Regions from separate parts of the Rhizobium leguminosarum genome, predicted to be linked through region 3. Evidence: riboswitches for the same ligand, from Rfam matches in the RefSeq annotation. Region 3 holds a riboswitch; each other region holds the start of a gene.

Region 1 (4,909 bases), on a different replicon from region 3:
TCGCGGCTCCTGACGACCGACGTATGGACGGCGATCGCCTGGCGGTCGTTGTTCGGCGGCCTGTTTCTGCTGATCCCCTGCTTTTTCCTCGAAGGGGGCATGTCACGGCAGCAATGGCGATCCGTCTTCCATCCGTCCGGTCTTGCCATGATCGCATGCCAGACCTTCAGTCAGGTATGCTTCATCGGGGCGCTCTATATGACCACCGTCGCCAATGTGACGATGATCTATGCGACCGCGCCTTTCATCGCAGCGTTGCTCGGCTGGTTCCTCCTCAGGGAGAGGGTTGCCAGGCGGACGTTGATTGCCGGCGGCATCTCGCTCCTCGGCGTCGCAGTCATCGTCGCCTCGTCGATCGGCGGCGGGACCGGTGTGGGCGATTTGCTGGCGCTTGGCATGACCATCTCCTTCGCGCTCGTCATCATCATCCCGCGCATCAGTCCCGACGTGCCGAGCCTGCCGCCGACCGTGGTCAGCGCTTTTCTGACGCTTGCCATCTTTGCCCCGTTCGGTTCGGTCGGTTCCCTCGACCTGCACAACTGGATCGTTCTTGCCGCCTTTGGCGCAACCAATTTCTCGCTGGCGCTGGTGCTCTTCCTTGCCGGCGCGAAACGGATGCGGCCGGCAGAAGCCGCGCTGATCGGCACGATGGAGATCGTCCTCACACCATTCTGGGTCTGGCTGCTGTTTTCCGAGCAGCCGCCCATCGCCACCTTTTTCGGCGGCGCGATCATCCTCGGCGCCGTGTTCTGGCATACGGCAATCGACGTCAGCCGCAGCCGGCGACCGCATCGCGCGTAAACTCCGTCCTCAAGGCAGACGGCAATCAAATCTCCCGGAGGATCCGGAAAACCGCCGTATTCGCGGGATCAATTATTTCCCCTGCGCAGCGATCTATTGCGACTTCACCGACTGTCGTCTTTGAGTTGCGCCCATGTCGTTTTTTTGATCGCTGTTTTCCGTCAGGCATGGTTTGTTTGTGGTGTTCAAGGCGCTATCTCGCAAATTGGCGAAATGGACCATGGGAAGCCGGCCGGACGTCGGCGCTGCCCTGCAGCGGTAGAAGAACTGAAATCCTCAAAGAAATCGCCGGATAGACATCCGGAAAGATATCGAGATGGATCGAAAGGAGATTCTGGAGCCGGAACCAGCTCTTGGCACAGCAAATCGATAGATTCGGCGGGCGATCACGAGCGGAACGACAGGCGAAAAACCCGGCGTTCACGCCTCTTTTCTATCCAATCTGTCCCTTTTGCAAAATCGAATATCGCCCGATGCGGCGGTATCCTCGTGTTGTGGACACCGGGCTGCGGAGGAGGCAGGCCGGAGGGAAGGTTGCCATCGACTGCATCGGTTGCAGATCGAGGCATTCAAACAAGTGGGAGGAATCCATGAGCAAAAATAGAGGCGTCGTTTATCTCCGGCCGGGCAAGGTCGAAGTCCGCGACATCGACGATCCGAAGCTGGAAGCGCCCGACGGCCGCCGCATCGAACACGGCGTCATCCTGAAGGTGATCTCGACCAATATCTGCGGCTCCGATCAGCATATGGTCCGCGGCCGCACGACGGCGATGCCGGGCCTGGTCCTCGGTCATGAAATCACCGGCGAGATCATCGAGAAAGGCATCGACGTCGAGATGCTCGACATCGGCGATATCGTCTCGGTGCCTTTCAATGTCGCCTGCGGCCGTTGCCGCTGCTGCAAGTCTCAGGATACCGGTGTCTGCCTGACGGTAAACCCGGCCCGCGCCGGCGGTGCTTACGGTTATGTCGACATGGGCGGCTGGATCGGCGGACAGGCACGCTACGTCACCATACCCTATGCAGATTTCAACCTGCTGAAAATCCCCGATCGGGACAAGGCAATGGCGAAGATCCGCGATCTCACCATGCTCTCCGACATTCTGCCCACCGGCTTCCATGGCGCGGTGCGTGCAGGCGTTGGGGTCGGCTCGACCGTCTATGTCGCCGGCGCCGGCCCGGTCGGCCTTGCGGCTGCGGCTTCGGCTCGCATTCTCGGCGCTGCAGTCGTGATGATCGGTGATTTCAACAAGGACCGCCTGGCGCATGCGGCAAAGGTTGGTTTCGAACCGATCGACCTGTCGAAGAGCGACCGTCTTGGCGACATGATCGCGCAGGTCGTCGGCACCAACGAAGTGGACAGCGCCATCGATGCGGTCGGCTTCGAGGCACGCGGCCACTCGGGCGGCGAACAGCCGGCAATCGTGCTCAATCAGATGATGGAGATTACCCGTGCCGCAGGTTCGATCGGTATTCCCGGCCTCTACGTTACCGAGGATCCGGGCGCCGTCGACAACGCCGCCAAACACGGCAATCTTTCGCTCCGTTTCGGCCTCGGATGGGCCAAGGCGCAGTCCTTCCACACAGGCCAGACTCCGGTGATCAAATATAATCGTCAGCTCATGCAGGCGATCCTCCACGACCGGCTGCCAATTGCCGATATCGTCAACGCCAAGGTCATCCCGCTCGACGATGCCGCCAATGGATATGAGAGCTTCGACCAGGGAGCGGCGACGAAATATGTCCTCGATCCGCACGGCGAGGTGGCGAAAGCCGCATAGCGATTACGGCCGATGGGGATGGCCGGCGGAAAGCCGGCCATCCCGCATTTGTCACATGACAATTTGAATGGCGAACTACTGGATGCTGAACGGGAAATATTTTGCGTTGATCATATCGTAAGTCCCGTCGGCCTTGATGCTCTTCAGCGCTTCGTTAAGACGCGTCAGACGCTCCTTGTCATCCAGGCGGAGCGCGATCCCGGCACCTTCGCCGAAGTATATAACGTCGACCAGATCCGGCCCTTTGAACTCGCAACAGGTTCCCGCCTTGGTGTTGGCGATCCAGTCGTAGATGGCGAGTTTGTCCTCCAGGATGATATCGACGCTGCCGTCCGACAACCCCTTGTACAATTCAGGCGAAGACCGGAAGACCTTCTTTTTCATCTCCGGATAGACATGGTTAGCGTAGGATTCCTGCGCCGTCGACGACGTCACCCCGAGGATCTTGCCGCCGAGGCCAGCGGGGCTGACATCGCTGATCGACGAATCCTTCCGAGCGATGAACACGGAGGGGCTGTTGTAGTATTTCTCCGTGAAGGCAATCTTTTGACGCCGCTCGAGGCTCATCGACATGGATGAGATGATCGCGTCGTATTTATCGGCAACGAGATTGGGAATTATGTCGTCCCACTTCTCGATGATGAATTGGCATTCGAACTTGCCGACCTCGCAGAGGGCATTGGCGATATCGATGTCGAATCCCTGAAGCTTGTTGTTGGCATCGAGGTAGTTGAAGGGCGGAAACGCACCTTCGACGGCAACTCTCATGGGCGTGCGATCTTGCGCGGCCACCTCGAGCGGCGAGGCCGCAGCCACAAGGATACCCATCCCGCCCGCCATCAGCGCTCCGCGCAGTATAATCCGAAGGGGTATGCGCAACATCGTCGGGTGCTCCTTGGGGCGTAGTCAATCTCGCCCATAGTGCACCGCAGCCTTTAATTCTACGTGAACGCTTCTTTGTTAGCGTCGACGAATGCGCCCGCGTCGTGGTGTTCAGGGGTTACGCTTGCACATCGTTCTTCCTTCCAGCTCCAACACGTTTCAGCAATCCTGGATCGCTTCAGGCAGAATTCTATTTCTTATTGCTGTCAGTGGGCTTGGAGCGATCGGACTTGTCGTGCTTTCGGCGCTCTGGGCAGGAACCGAGAGTGACGCTGCAGCCCTTGATCGACAGCGCCAGCTTGTGAATGCCCGCCTGCGCGAACAGGTCGATCAGGTCGCCCATGTTATCGGCCAGTTCGGCAACGGCTACCTCACACGTGTTTATCCTGCCGCCCGGTCGACCGGAGGTTCCTCCTCCAGCCTCGATGCGGTTCTGACGGCGGCGGCCGGGAGTGCGATCAGCCAGACCGCAATGTCAGCCTTCGGCTACGATCAGGCCTTTGTCGTCGACGAGAAGGCGCAACTGCTCATGCTGGCGGACGCCCAAACAGAAAAGCGTTATCGCTGGATGAAGCCCCTGTTTTTGCCTCTCCTTCAGGATGCCCGCCTTGGCGTGAGACAGGCCAGGGCTTCCAGCGAACGAACGCCGTCCTCCTTGGAAAGCCGCCTTGCGAGTGCGGTTCGCTCTAACCGGGCGCTGGCCAATCTGATGCGGCTGGAAGGTCGGCCGACCATCGTCGGCGTCGTCGCCATCAACGAGGCCACTGAGAGGCAGCAGCAGCCGATGCGGCAATTCCTGATCGTCGTGCGGTTTATCGATGGTGCGGCGCTGGACGAATTGAGCCGGGAACAGGGCCTCAACGGCGCGCGCTTCGCGCGCACGGCCGATGCAGACGAAAACGAGGTTGCGTTCCAGATCGACGCCACTGCAAACGGTGAACCGATCGGCTTCATCGTATGGCGGCCCGATCTTCCAGGTTCGAGGGTGATCGGCCGATTAATGCCGGCGCTTTCGATTGCCGCCTTGGTGATCGCGATCCTGTTCTCGGTCTTGCTGGTGCGCCTGCGAAGCAGTCTCGGCGAGTTGAGGAGAAGCGAGCTGCATGCACGGCAGCTTGCCTTGCATGATGTGCTGACCGATCTTCCCAACCGCGCCTTGTTCGCCATGAGGTTCGACGAATGCTTGGCCGAGACTCAGAATTCTACCGAGCGCTCGGCAGTCGCACTTCTCGACCTCGACCGCTTCAAAGCCGTGAACGACACGTTCGGCCATGCCGCCGGCGATGAACTCATCAGGATGGCTGCGGAGCGGATCCGCTCCCTGCTTCGTCCGGGCGACACGCTGGCCCGGCTCGGAGGGGACGAATTCGCCCTGCTTCTCCGCGACATCAAAGATCATGATCACGTTTTGCCGGCAATATGCGAAGCGATCGTTGCCGAACTTG
Region 2 (4,909 bases), 160 kb from region 3:
CCTGGCTTTCGGTGGTGCGCGCGCCGATCGCACCCCAGCTGACGAGATCGGCAATATATTGCGGCGTGATCGTGTCGAGGAATTCGACGCCGGCCGGAAGACCCATCGCATTGATGTCGAGCAGCAGGCGTCTCGCAATCCTCAACCCTTCCTCGATGCGGTAGCTGCCGTCGAGATGCGGATCGTTCATCAGGCCCTTCCAGCCGACGGTCGTGCGGGGTTTTTCGAAATAGACGCGCATGACGATCTCGAGATCGCCGGCGAAGCGACGCCGCTGCTCTTCCAGCCGCGCGGCGTACTCCCGGGCGGCGACAGGGTCGTGGATGGAGCAGGGGCCGATGACGACGATCAGGCGATCGTCCTCGCCCTGGAGAATCTTGTGGATCGCATCACGATTGCTGGTCACGGTCTCGGTGACAGCGGGATTGCGGTGGATTTCCGCAATGATATCGGCGGGTTTGGTCAGCGGGGTGATCTCGACGATACGCAGATCATCAATGGTATCAGACACGGTATGGCTCCTGTTTGGTCATACCCGCGCGGAACAAAAAAGCCGCCAGGTAGACTAGCGGCTGTTCGGGTTGTCGTCGCGTCGAATTCAGTTACGCATGGACCCGTATCCGCTGGGAGCAGCGGTACCAATAAAATCCCGAGGCGTAGGTTGACGTGATCGACATCAGGCGTGTGTAGCGCCAAGACCAGGCATTGTCACGTAGAATTTGCCGCCTGAAAAGCTGATGCTCTTGCGGGGCACCATACCCCCGAGGAGGGCACGTCGCACTCGATTTCGCTCATGCAACGTCTTGCAAGTCTTTGTTTATGCATATCGCCCGAACCGTGCATGCTCCGGGCGATATGCGTTTTCATTGCTTTCGAATGTCGTTCCGGAGATCAGAGAGCGTCGACGTTCACACCGACGGTAATGGCGCCGATCGGCGTTCCCTTGTCGTCGGAAATCGTCACACTTGCCTGCGACTGCAGCGTCTGGGTCGACTCATCCTTTTCGATCTCGTCCACGAAGACGGCGTCCTTGCCGGCGCCGAAAGACTTCTGGAACTTGCCCTCGTCGCCCTGCCAGTAATCCGATGTTGTGTCGCTTTGACCGACATTCAGCCCCTTTGCATCCATGACGAAGATTTCGGTGATCTTGCCGCCGGAAGCTTCCTTCTTTCCCTGAAGGAATTTCGACAGGGCGTTGTTAAGCACGCCGTCGATCATCGAGTGGTCGGAGCCATCGACTTCGGCACGCCACTTCTTGTCGAGGGCGTCGACATCGGCTGCGCTGAGATTGGCGTTGGCAGTGTTCTGCACTTTGACAGCCTCGATGATGGCGGGGTCGTTGAGCCAGGGCTTGACGTCGCTCGTCACGTAGTCGGAGATCGGGGCAAGCTTGGCATCCTGCGCCATGGATACGCCGATCGGCACGGCAAATGCGGTGCAGGCCAAAAGAAATGCGGGCACGATTTTCTTCATAAGTGTTTCCTTCCGATTATAGGTTGCTGAAGACTAAGGCTATCAAACGAGGATGACGTCAGAACTCCTCCCAGGCGCCGGGAGCAGCGGCAATGGCGGCATTTCCTGCATGCCGCTGTACGGGGGCTCTCGGTTCGGGACGAGATTGGCGGGCGACTTGAACGGGTCTGGGCTGACTGGCCGCAGACGCGCCGACGACGAACCTGCCGGCCGAGTCCTGCAGAAGACGTCCCTGCTGCAGCAGCTCCTGGCAGGCCGCGTTGGTTTCCTCGACCATTGCCGCGTTCTGCTGCGTCGCCTGATCCATCTGGTTGATCGCGCCGTTGATTTCCTGCAGGCCCGTCGCCTGTTCGCGATAGGACTGGACGATGGAAGCGATACTGTCGCTGATGCGGTTGATCTGCTCCTCGATCTTCAGCAGGGCGTCGCCGGTTTCGTTCACCAGCCCGACGCCCGCGGCAACTTCCTGGCCGGACACATTGATCAGGTTTTTGATTTCCTTTGCTGCATTTGCCGACCGCTGGGCGAGTTCACGCACCTCCTGCGCGACAACCGCAAAACCCTTGCCGGCCTCACCGGCGCGCGCCGCCTCGACGCCGGCATTCAGCGCCAGCAGGTTGGTCTGGAACGCGATTTCATCAATGACGCCGATGATGCGGCCGATCTGGCTCGACGAGGTCTGAATCCGGTCCATCGCTCCGATCGCATCACGCACCACCGTTGCCGAGACATGAGCGCTCCGCTTGGTTTCCTCGACCAGCTTGCCGGCATTTTCGGCGCGCTGCGACGATGTTCTGACCGTGGTGGTCACCTCATCAAGTGCCGCGGCGGTCTGTTCCAGTGCTGCCGCCTGTTGCTCGGTCCGTCTGGCGAGTTGATCTGCGGAGGATGCCAGTTCGCTTGACCCGCCTTCGACCGCCACCGAGGCCATCTTGATCTCTGTCAGCGCGGCCGCGACCGCTTCGACCATGTTGTTGAAATCCCGCCGCAATTTATCGAATTCTGGGCCGAGATCGGCCAGGTGTATCGAGAAGTCGCCTGCGGCAAGCTTTTCCAATGAAGTTGCAAGAGCGGTCATGACCAGCCGTTGAGTTTTGCTGGCCTCTTCCGTGAACAATGTGTTGCGTGCCCGTTCGGCGTCGAGCGAAGCGCTCTGCTCGGCAGCGGCCTGCTCTCTTTCGACCTTCGATATCGCCTCATGACGGAAAACTTCCAACGCGCGTGCCAGAAAACCGATCTCGTCGCCATTTTCCTTGTAGGTGACAGGGGAGACCAGATCGCCTTTCTGCAACGCGCTGATTCTTTCGCTGAGGATTCTGATGGGCCGGCCAACAAGGCTGCGCATGGCGAGAAGGAAGGCGACGACGGCCAAGGCGGTGATCAGCGACTGGGTGAACAGCGAAACGAGAACCTTCTGCCTGACTTCAGCAGCGATTTTTTCGACGGACCAGTTGGTAACGATATAGCCGGTGGCCTTGCCTGATTTATCCAACGGGAGCGGCGCGATGATCGTGACCACGCCGGCGGATATTCCGCTGTCGTCGATCGTCGTTTTCTCCGGCTTGGCACCGAGGCTCTTCACCAGATCGGCCGGTGCGGGCAAACCGTTGATGCCATCGCGTGTCCACGTGTCGACGGCGGCAGGCTCAGAGTTGAATGCGGCAAACTGCACGAGATCGAGCGAAGGGTCATCGCGGTAGAGCGAATAGGCTTCACGGACCGCATTCGCCTTGCCCCACTTGACCCCGCCGGCGGCCAGCGAGGCAAACTGCTCCGCATCCTTGGACCAGTTGGCCTTGGCGCCATCGATCAGAGCCCGGGTTTCGTACATCCAGGTATAGGTGGCGAAAGCGGAAATGCCGCAGAGGTTGACGGCCACGATAATCGCCGCCAGCTTGGCTGTCAGAGGCATCGTTTTCAAAAAATGGAACATTCCGCGGCAGCCTAGAATTGCAGCTCAGTCGAACATGTTCCCGACCGGCGTCTCAATACGGGCATCCGCGCTGACGATCACATCACGAGCCCTCATGCCCATGTGCGGATAGCAACCCAAAACGCGCAAACGCAGTGTGTATTTGATATGTGAATAAATCATAAAGTAGAATGGGATGCCGGAGCACACACGTGTTATTTCGCTATTGCGCCCGCTGGAGATCTGCCTCGCCCCGCTGGAGAGAAGAGGTATGTCGCGCGTCCATGTTCCCTACGCCCCGGCCGAAGAAGAGAGACAGATGGCACCGCTTGGCGCGCGCGGCTAGAATCAACCATCTGGTTCGCGGCTTGCCGCCGCGCCGGTTTGCTGAAATAGATGCGCCGTCAGGTGCCCGCCGGTAAGGCGGGAGAATCGGGAATCCGGTGCAAGGCCGGAACGTGCCCAACGCTGTAAGGCCGACGCTTGCCGCTTCATCACGCCACTGGCTTCTTGCCGGGAAGGCTGCGGCAGACGGATGACGCCAAGTCAGAAGACCGGCCTGGCAAAGATAGACCGATCCGCGCGGACGGCGGGGCGGTTGCGTTGTTGGGGATTTGACGATGCGACCCTTTGATGAGGATGCCCTTTCGGCGGCGTCCGGTTTTTCCGTGGCCGAACGCGAGGCCGTCTATCATGCGATCATGACGCGGCGTGACGTTCGCAGCCAGTTCCTGCCCGATCTCTTGCCGGACGACGTTGTAGAGCGTCTGCTGACGGCCGCTCACCACGCACCCTCCGTCGGCTTCATGCAGCCGTGGAATTTCATTCTGGTGAAAAGTGCCGCTGTGCGGGCGCGCGTCCGGGATGCCTTCGCGAGCGCCAACGACGAGGCGGCGCTGATGTTTGCCGGCGATCGGCGGCAGGCCTACCGCGCCCTCAAGCTCGAAGGCATCGTGGAGGCGCCGCTCGGCATATGTGTGACCTGCGATCCCACGCGCAGCGGCAGCGTGGTGCTGGGGCGCACCCACAATTCGAAGATGGATTCATACTCGACCGTCTGCGCCATCCAGAATCTCTGGCTGGCGGCGCGGGCGGAAGGGGTCGGCATCGGTTGGGTCAGCATCTTCCGCGAAGGCGATCTGAAAACCATTCTCGGCATACCCGAGCATATCGAAGTAGTCGCCTGGCTCTGTGCCGGTTTCGTCGATCGGCTCTATGACGAGCCGGAACTCTCCGTCAAAGGCTGGCGGCAGCGGCTGCCGCTGGAGGATCTGGTCTTCCATGATGGATGGGGACTGAACACCTAGGGCAGTGCGGTGGAGCATGGCCTCAATCGCACAGTCACGACACTCAAGGTGAGCAAACCGATGTCGGGGATCGCCGACGCCGGGCGAGGGCGAGGTATCTTTATTCCGGGCCTTTATATCGATACGCTGAAGGCGAATCCCGGAATTCCAAATGATATTCGGCTATCGGCGGCTCGATCGGAGGATAACGGCCCAATGAACATGATCGACTTGAAGG
Region 3 (4,909 bases):
TCGGCATAGTCAAGAAAAGCCTGCGCGTTGGCATCGCCGCCCTCGATCAGATAGGCCCAGAGCGCATTGAGATCGTCGAGATCAACATTGGAGAAAGGCACAAGCCCCGCATCCGGCCTGGCATCGCCCGGCAAGACCGCAATCAGTGCACCGGCGCGGGCCGCAGCCGCATGCAGCGCTTCCAGCGCATAGTGGAAATAGCTGGCACCGCCGAGAGCGCGCACGATAATCAGCTTGGCATGCCGCACCGTGCGCTCGACATAGGTATCAACAGACATCGGGTGCTTGAGGCTCATCAGGCTGGCGAGTCTCAGCGAAGGTGCCGCCCCGCGCTCGCGATGGGCGGTTGCGATCGCGGCAAGCTCGCTGTCGGCCGCCGACAGGAACAGGATATCGCCCGGCGTCTGCCCGAAGTCGATTGCCTCCTCGCCGTCGCTGATCGTTCCCTGTTGAACCAGAAGCAGATGCATCCGTCTATGCCAGCGCTTCGATCGCCGCCCTTACCGCGTCCTGATCCATTTCGCGCAGGCCGATAACGACAAGGCGCGTGGCGCGCTTTTCGCTCGCGCCCCAAGCACGGTCGAAATAATGGTCGATACGGCTGCCGACGGCCTGGAGCTGCAGCCGCATCGGCTTGTCCGAGACATCGACGAAACCCTTGAGGCGCAGCACATCATGGGCTGAAATAACAGTCTTCAGCGACTCAATGAAGCCGGCGGGATCGGCGACCGGGCCGAGCTCGACGACGAAGCTGTCAAATTCGTCATGGTCGTGCGGCGCACCGTCCTCCTGCTCCAGCTCGTGATGCGACTTGCGATTGGCAACATCGTCCTCCGTGCCGATGCCCAGGCCGAGCAGGATGCCGGCCGACACCTCCCCGTTCCGTGCCTCGATCATCACGGGCTTGCGCACCGTACGGGAGGCGACCTCGTCGCGCACCCTGATGAGGCCGGCAGCGTCGATCAGGTCGGTCTTGTTGAGCACGATGAGATCGGCGCAGGTCAGCTGATCCTCGAACAACTCCTCGATCGGGCTCTCGTGATCGAGCGACTCATCCTCGGCGCGGCGCGCGTCGACGGCATTATGGTCATCGGCGAAACGACCGGCGGCAACGGCAGCACTATCGACCACCGTGATGACGCCGTCGACGGTCACCTGGGTGCGAATGTCGGGCCAGTTGAAGGCGGCGACCAGCGGCTGCGGCAGGGCAAGGCCAGAAGTCTCGATGACGATATGGTCGGGCCTCTGCTCGCGCTCGAGCAGCTTCGTCATCGTCGGAATGAAATCGTCCGCAACCGTGCAGCATATGCAGCCATTGGTGAGCTCGATGATGTCGTCCTCGGTGCAATTCTCCGCACCGCAGCCCTTCAGCACGTCGCCGTCGACGCCGAGATCGCCGAATTCGTTGATGATCAACGCAATCTTCTTGCCACCGGCATTGGTGAGCAGGTTGCGGATCATCGTCGTCTTGCCGGCGCCGAGGAAGCCGGTGATGACGGTTGCGGGAATCTTCTGCTGGTTCATGGACTTAACCCTTCATTTTCAGCGGCAGGCCTGCCGCGATGAAATAGACTTCAGCGGCCTTCGCCGCGATCGATTGGTGCAGCCGGCCGGCATGATCGCGAAAATCCCGCGCCATGCGATTGTCCGGCACGATGCCGAGACCCACCTCGTTGGAAACGAAAACGAGCCGCGCTTTCGCGGCGGGAAGGAAATCGGCAAGGGCGGCAAATTCCGTCGCCATATCGCGCTCCTCGATCATCAGATTGGTGACCCAGAGCGTCAGGCAATCGATGAGGACGATGCGCCCCTCGCCGTCGATGGCGGTAAGCTTGCCGACGAGGTCGAGCGGCTCTTCATGCGTCGTCCAGGACGGACCACGATCGGCCTGGTGTTGGGCGATGCGCGCCTGCATCTCCTCGTCCCAGGCGCGGCCGGTCGCGACATAGTGACGGTCGAGGCCGGTCGCGGTGACAAGGGCTTCGGCGAAGCGCGACTTGCCGGAGCGCGCGCCGCCCAGGATGAAGGTGGCGGTCATATTCAAACGCCCCTCAGGGAGGGTGCGTAGCCGTGGCTTGCTCCGAGTGCATCTGTCTCGGTTACTGAGGGTGTGACACCCCCCTCTGTCCTGCCGGACATCTCCCCCACAAGGGGGGAGATTGAATCGCCGAGAGCTTTTCTCCAAACAATTGATGTAGGACGACGGTCGTGCTGCTTGCCGATCTCCCTCCTTGTGGGGGAGATGTCCGGCAGGACAGAGGGGGGTACCCAGCATTCGACATAAGCGGCCGAAAACACTCCTCCTGCAGCGCTGCTTGGAGGCGTGGCGTGCGCCGCACCAGGCCGCGCTGAATTCAATCGTTCAGCCAAGACAACCTCCGTGCTGGCAACGGGCATAGTGCCCAGGTGTGGGCTTCTCGCCCGGCACGCATGGCAGGTCTCCTGGCTCGCGGTTATCGGCCGCGATCGGGGCAGACCGGAAACCGGTCGCCCTGATCGTGCCAGCGGATCATCCTCGCCTTCCCGGCTGCATCAGTGAAAAGGTGGACGATTCGTAGACTTGAGAGGCGTCCGACCCCGGTTGATCACCATGCATATCCAGTGGCTTTTCCGGCATGTCGTCCATCCCGCCCGCTTGCACTATTGCAAGCCGTCAGCCGAAAGGCCTGATGCCGGATGGAAGACCCTGACCGCTCTACAGTCGCGGGGTCGGCTGTGATGAAGGCGCCCGGCTTGGGTCCGCCCCGTCACATTCCCTTTTCATCCGGAGGGGCGCAACACCGATCCGGAACCATCCGTTATGTCAGGATGGTCAGTCGACCATCCGTTATCCGGATGGTTAGGCAAGCGCAGGGATGAAGTCAACCGGCCTTGGCGGCCGCCCAATCGCCAGTTCACAGGCGTGGCTACCAAAACACGACTTACCCCACCTAAAATATCGTCATTTATCAGAGACTTACGTCATCAAAATTTATTCCAACCGCCGGTTTTTCGCCGCAATTGCATCGCAAGCGGACTGTACGACCATCTCCGCCCTTGACCGGGCCTCTCCCCGCCTAGTTGTCTAGCCATGCTTATGAAATTGGATCGGCGCCGTTTCCGCGCGCTGCGTGTTTTCTTCGATCCGGGACGCCTGCGGGCGCTGACCCGGCGCAGCGAGGTCGGCCTGTCGCTGGCGGGCGCCGTCGTCGGCATCATCTCGGGCCTCGCCGTCACCGGCATGAGCTATGTCTCCAATGAGTTGCATCAGCTGGTCTTCGGCATCGCCGACAGCGAACGGTTGAGCTCGTCCGAGATCGAGAGCAAGCTGCTGCTGCTCACCGCCCCCGTCATCGGCGGCGCCCTGCTCGGCCTGCTGCTTTTCGTGCTGGCGAAACGGCGCAAGAAACCGATGGTCGACCCGATCGAGGCCAATGCGTTGCATGGCGGCCGCCTGTCCCTGACCGACAGCATTATCGTTGCCGTCCAAAACCTGATCTCCAACGGTTTCGGCGCCTCCGTCGGCCTGGAGGCTGGGTATACCCAGCTTGCCGCCGGCCTCGCCTCAAAATTCGGCCTGAAGCTGCAGCTTCGCCGCTCGGACCTGCGCACCCTCGTTGGCTGCGGCGCGGCGGGCGCCATCGCCGCCGCCTTCAACGCGCCGTTGACCGGGGCCTTCTATGCTTTCGAGCTGATCATCGGCACCTATACGATCGTCTCGCTGACGCCTGTCGTCGTCTCCGCCCTTGTCTCCACCTTGGTCGCAAGGCTGCTCGCCGGCAGCGATTTCACCATCGATATCGGCAGCTTCGGCTCGGTCGTGCCGGCCGATTATGTCCCGGCGCTGCTGCTCGGTGCGTTCTGCGCCGGCGTCGGCATCCTGATCATGCAGGGCGTCGCCTTTGTCGAGGAACTGGCGCGCAAGAGCTCGATCGCCCCACCCTTCCGCCCGGCACTCGGCGGCATCATCGTCGGCCTCTTGGCGATGATCTCGCCGCAGGTGCTCTCGGCCGGCCACGGCGCGCTGCATCTCAACCTTTCCCATGAGGTGGCGATCCCAACGCTGATCGGCCTCTTCCTTTTGAAATCCTTCGCCTCGGCGATCTCGATCGGCTCCGGCTTCAGGGGCGGGCTGTTCTTCGCCTCGCTGTTCATGGGCGCCCTGCTCGGCAAACTCTTCGCCTATTGCGGCCCCTATTTCGCCGATGCGACGCTGACGCCCGTCATCTATGCCGTTGTCGGCATGAGTTCGCTTGCCGTCGCCGTCATCGGCGGGCCGCTGACCATGACGTTCCTGGCGCTCGAAATCACCGGCGATTTCCCGATCACGGCGCTGGTCCTCGCCGCCGTCATCACCTCCTCGCTCGTCGTGAGTTCGACCTTCGGCTACTCCTTCGCCACATGGCGCTTTCATCTTCGCGGCGAAAGCATCCGCAGCGCCCATGATGTCGGCTGGATCCGCAATCTGACGGTCGACAAGCTGATGCGCGCCGACGTCAAGACGGCAAGGGCGGGCATTTCTCTGGAGGAATTCAAGCAGGCCTTCCCGATCGGCTCGACCCAGCGCGTCATTCTCGTCAAGGAGAGCGACAAATATGCGGGCCTCGTGCTGGTGCCGGAGATCTACGCCAATCCGACCGATGCGCAGGACGAGGGCAAGACGCTTGCCGATTTCATCCACTACCGCATTGATTTCCTGCAGCCGCAGATGAATGCCAGGCAGGCGGCGGCGATCTTCGACAAGAGCGAAAGCGAAGCACTTGCCGTCGTCAACAACCTGATCGAACGCAAGGTGATCGGCCAGCTGAGTGAAAGCTATACGCTGCGCCGCTACAGCGAAGAACTCGACCGCCGCCGCCGTGAAGTGTCAGGCGAGATCTAAGCACCGTCGCGCCGATCGGATCGACGCTTCAGGATACGGCGTCGGCGA

What was found. Region 3 has a riboswitch for cobalamin ahead of cobU (bifunctional adenosylcobinamide kinase/adenosylcobinamide-phosphate guanylyltransferase). Riboswitches for the same ligand answer to the same signal wherever they lie in the genome.
Region 1: it holds a riboswitch for cobalamin, as region 3 does, so the genes downstream of both, fdhA (formaldehyde dehydrogenase, glutathione-independent) here and cobU (bifunctional adenosylcobinamide kinase/adenosylcobinamide-phosphate guanylyltransferase) in region 3, are expected to answer to the same signal.
Region 2: it holds a riboswitch for cobalamin, as region 3 does, so the genes downstream of both, bluB (5,6-dimethylbenzimidazole synthase) here and cobU (bifunctional adenosylcobinamide kinase/adenosylcobinamide-phosphate guanylyltransferase) in region 3, are expected to answer to the same signal.

The regions. Positions count from the first base shown of each region.
Region 1 covers NZ_CP016291.1:226,207-231,115, forward strand. The annotation lists gene BA011_RS38140 (DMT family transporter) at 1-801, shown strand, start outside; cobalamin riboswitch at 973-1,172, shown strand; gene fdhA (formaldehyde dehydrogenase, glutathione-independent) at 1,392-2,582, shown strand; gene BA011_RS38150 (transporter substrate-binding domain-containing protein) at 2,658-3,464, opposite strand; gene BA011_RS38155 (putative bifunctional diguanylate cyclase/phosphodiesterase) at 3,556-4,909, shown strand, end outside.
Region 2 covers NZ_CP016286.1:1,743,571-1,748,479, reverse strand. The annotation lists gene BA011_RS08775 (3-deoxy-7-phosphoheptulonate synthase) at 1-511, opposite strand, end outside; gene BA011_RS08770 (hypothetical protein) at 892-1,473, opposite strand; gene BA011_RS08765 (HAMP domain-containing methyl-accepting chemotaxis protein) at 1,532-3,406, opposite strand; cobalamin riboswitch at 3,775-3,963, shown strand; gene bluB (5,6-dimethylbenzimidazole synthase) at 4,006-4,692, shown strand; gene BA011_RS08755 (SDR family NAD(P)-dependent oxidoreductase) at 4,888-4,909, shown strand, end outside.
Region 3 covers NZ_CP016286.1:1,906,599-1,911,507, forward strand. The annotation lists partial or broken gene cobN (cobaltochelatase subunit CobN) at 1-470, opposite strand, end outside; gene cobW (cobalamin biosynthesis protein CobW) at 475-1,524, opposite strand; gene cobU (bifunctional adenosylcobinamide kinase/adenosylcobinamide-phosphate guanylyltransferase) at 1,529-2,038, opposite strand; cobalamin riboswitch at 2,415-2,811, opposite strand; gene BA011_RS09565 (chloride channel protein) at 3,071-4,861, shown strand; gene BA011_RS09570 (adenylate/guanylate cyclase domain-containing protein) at 4,890-4,909, opposite strand, start outside.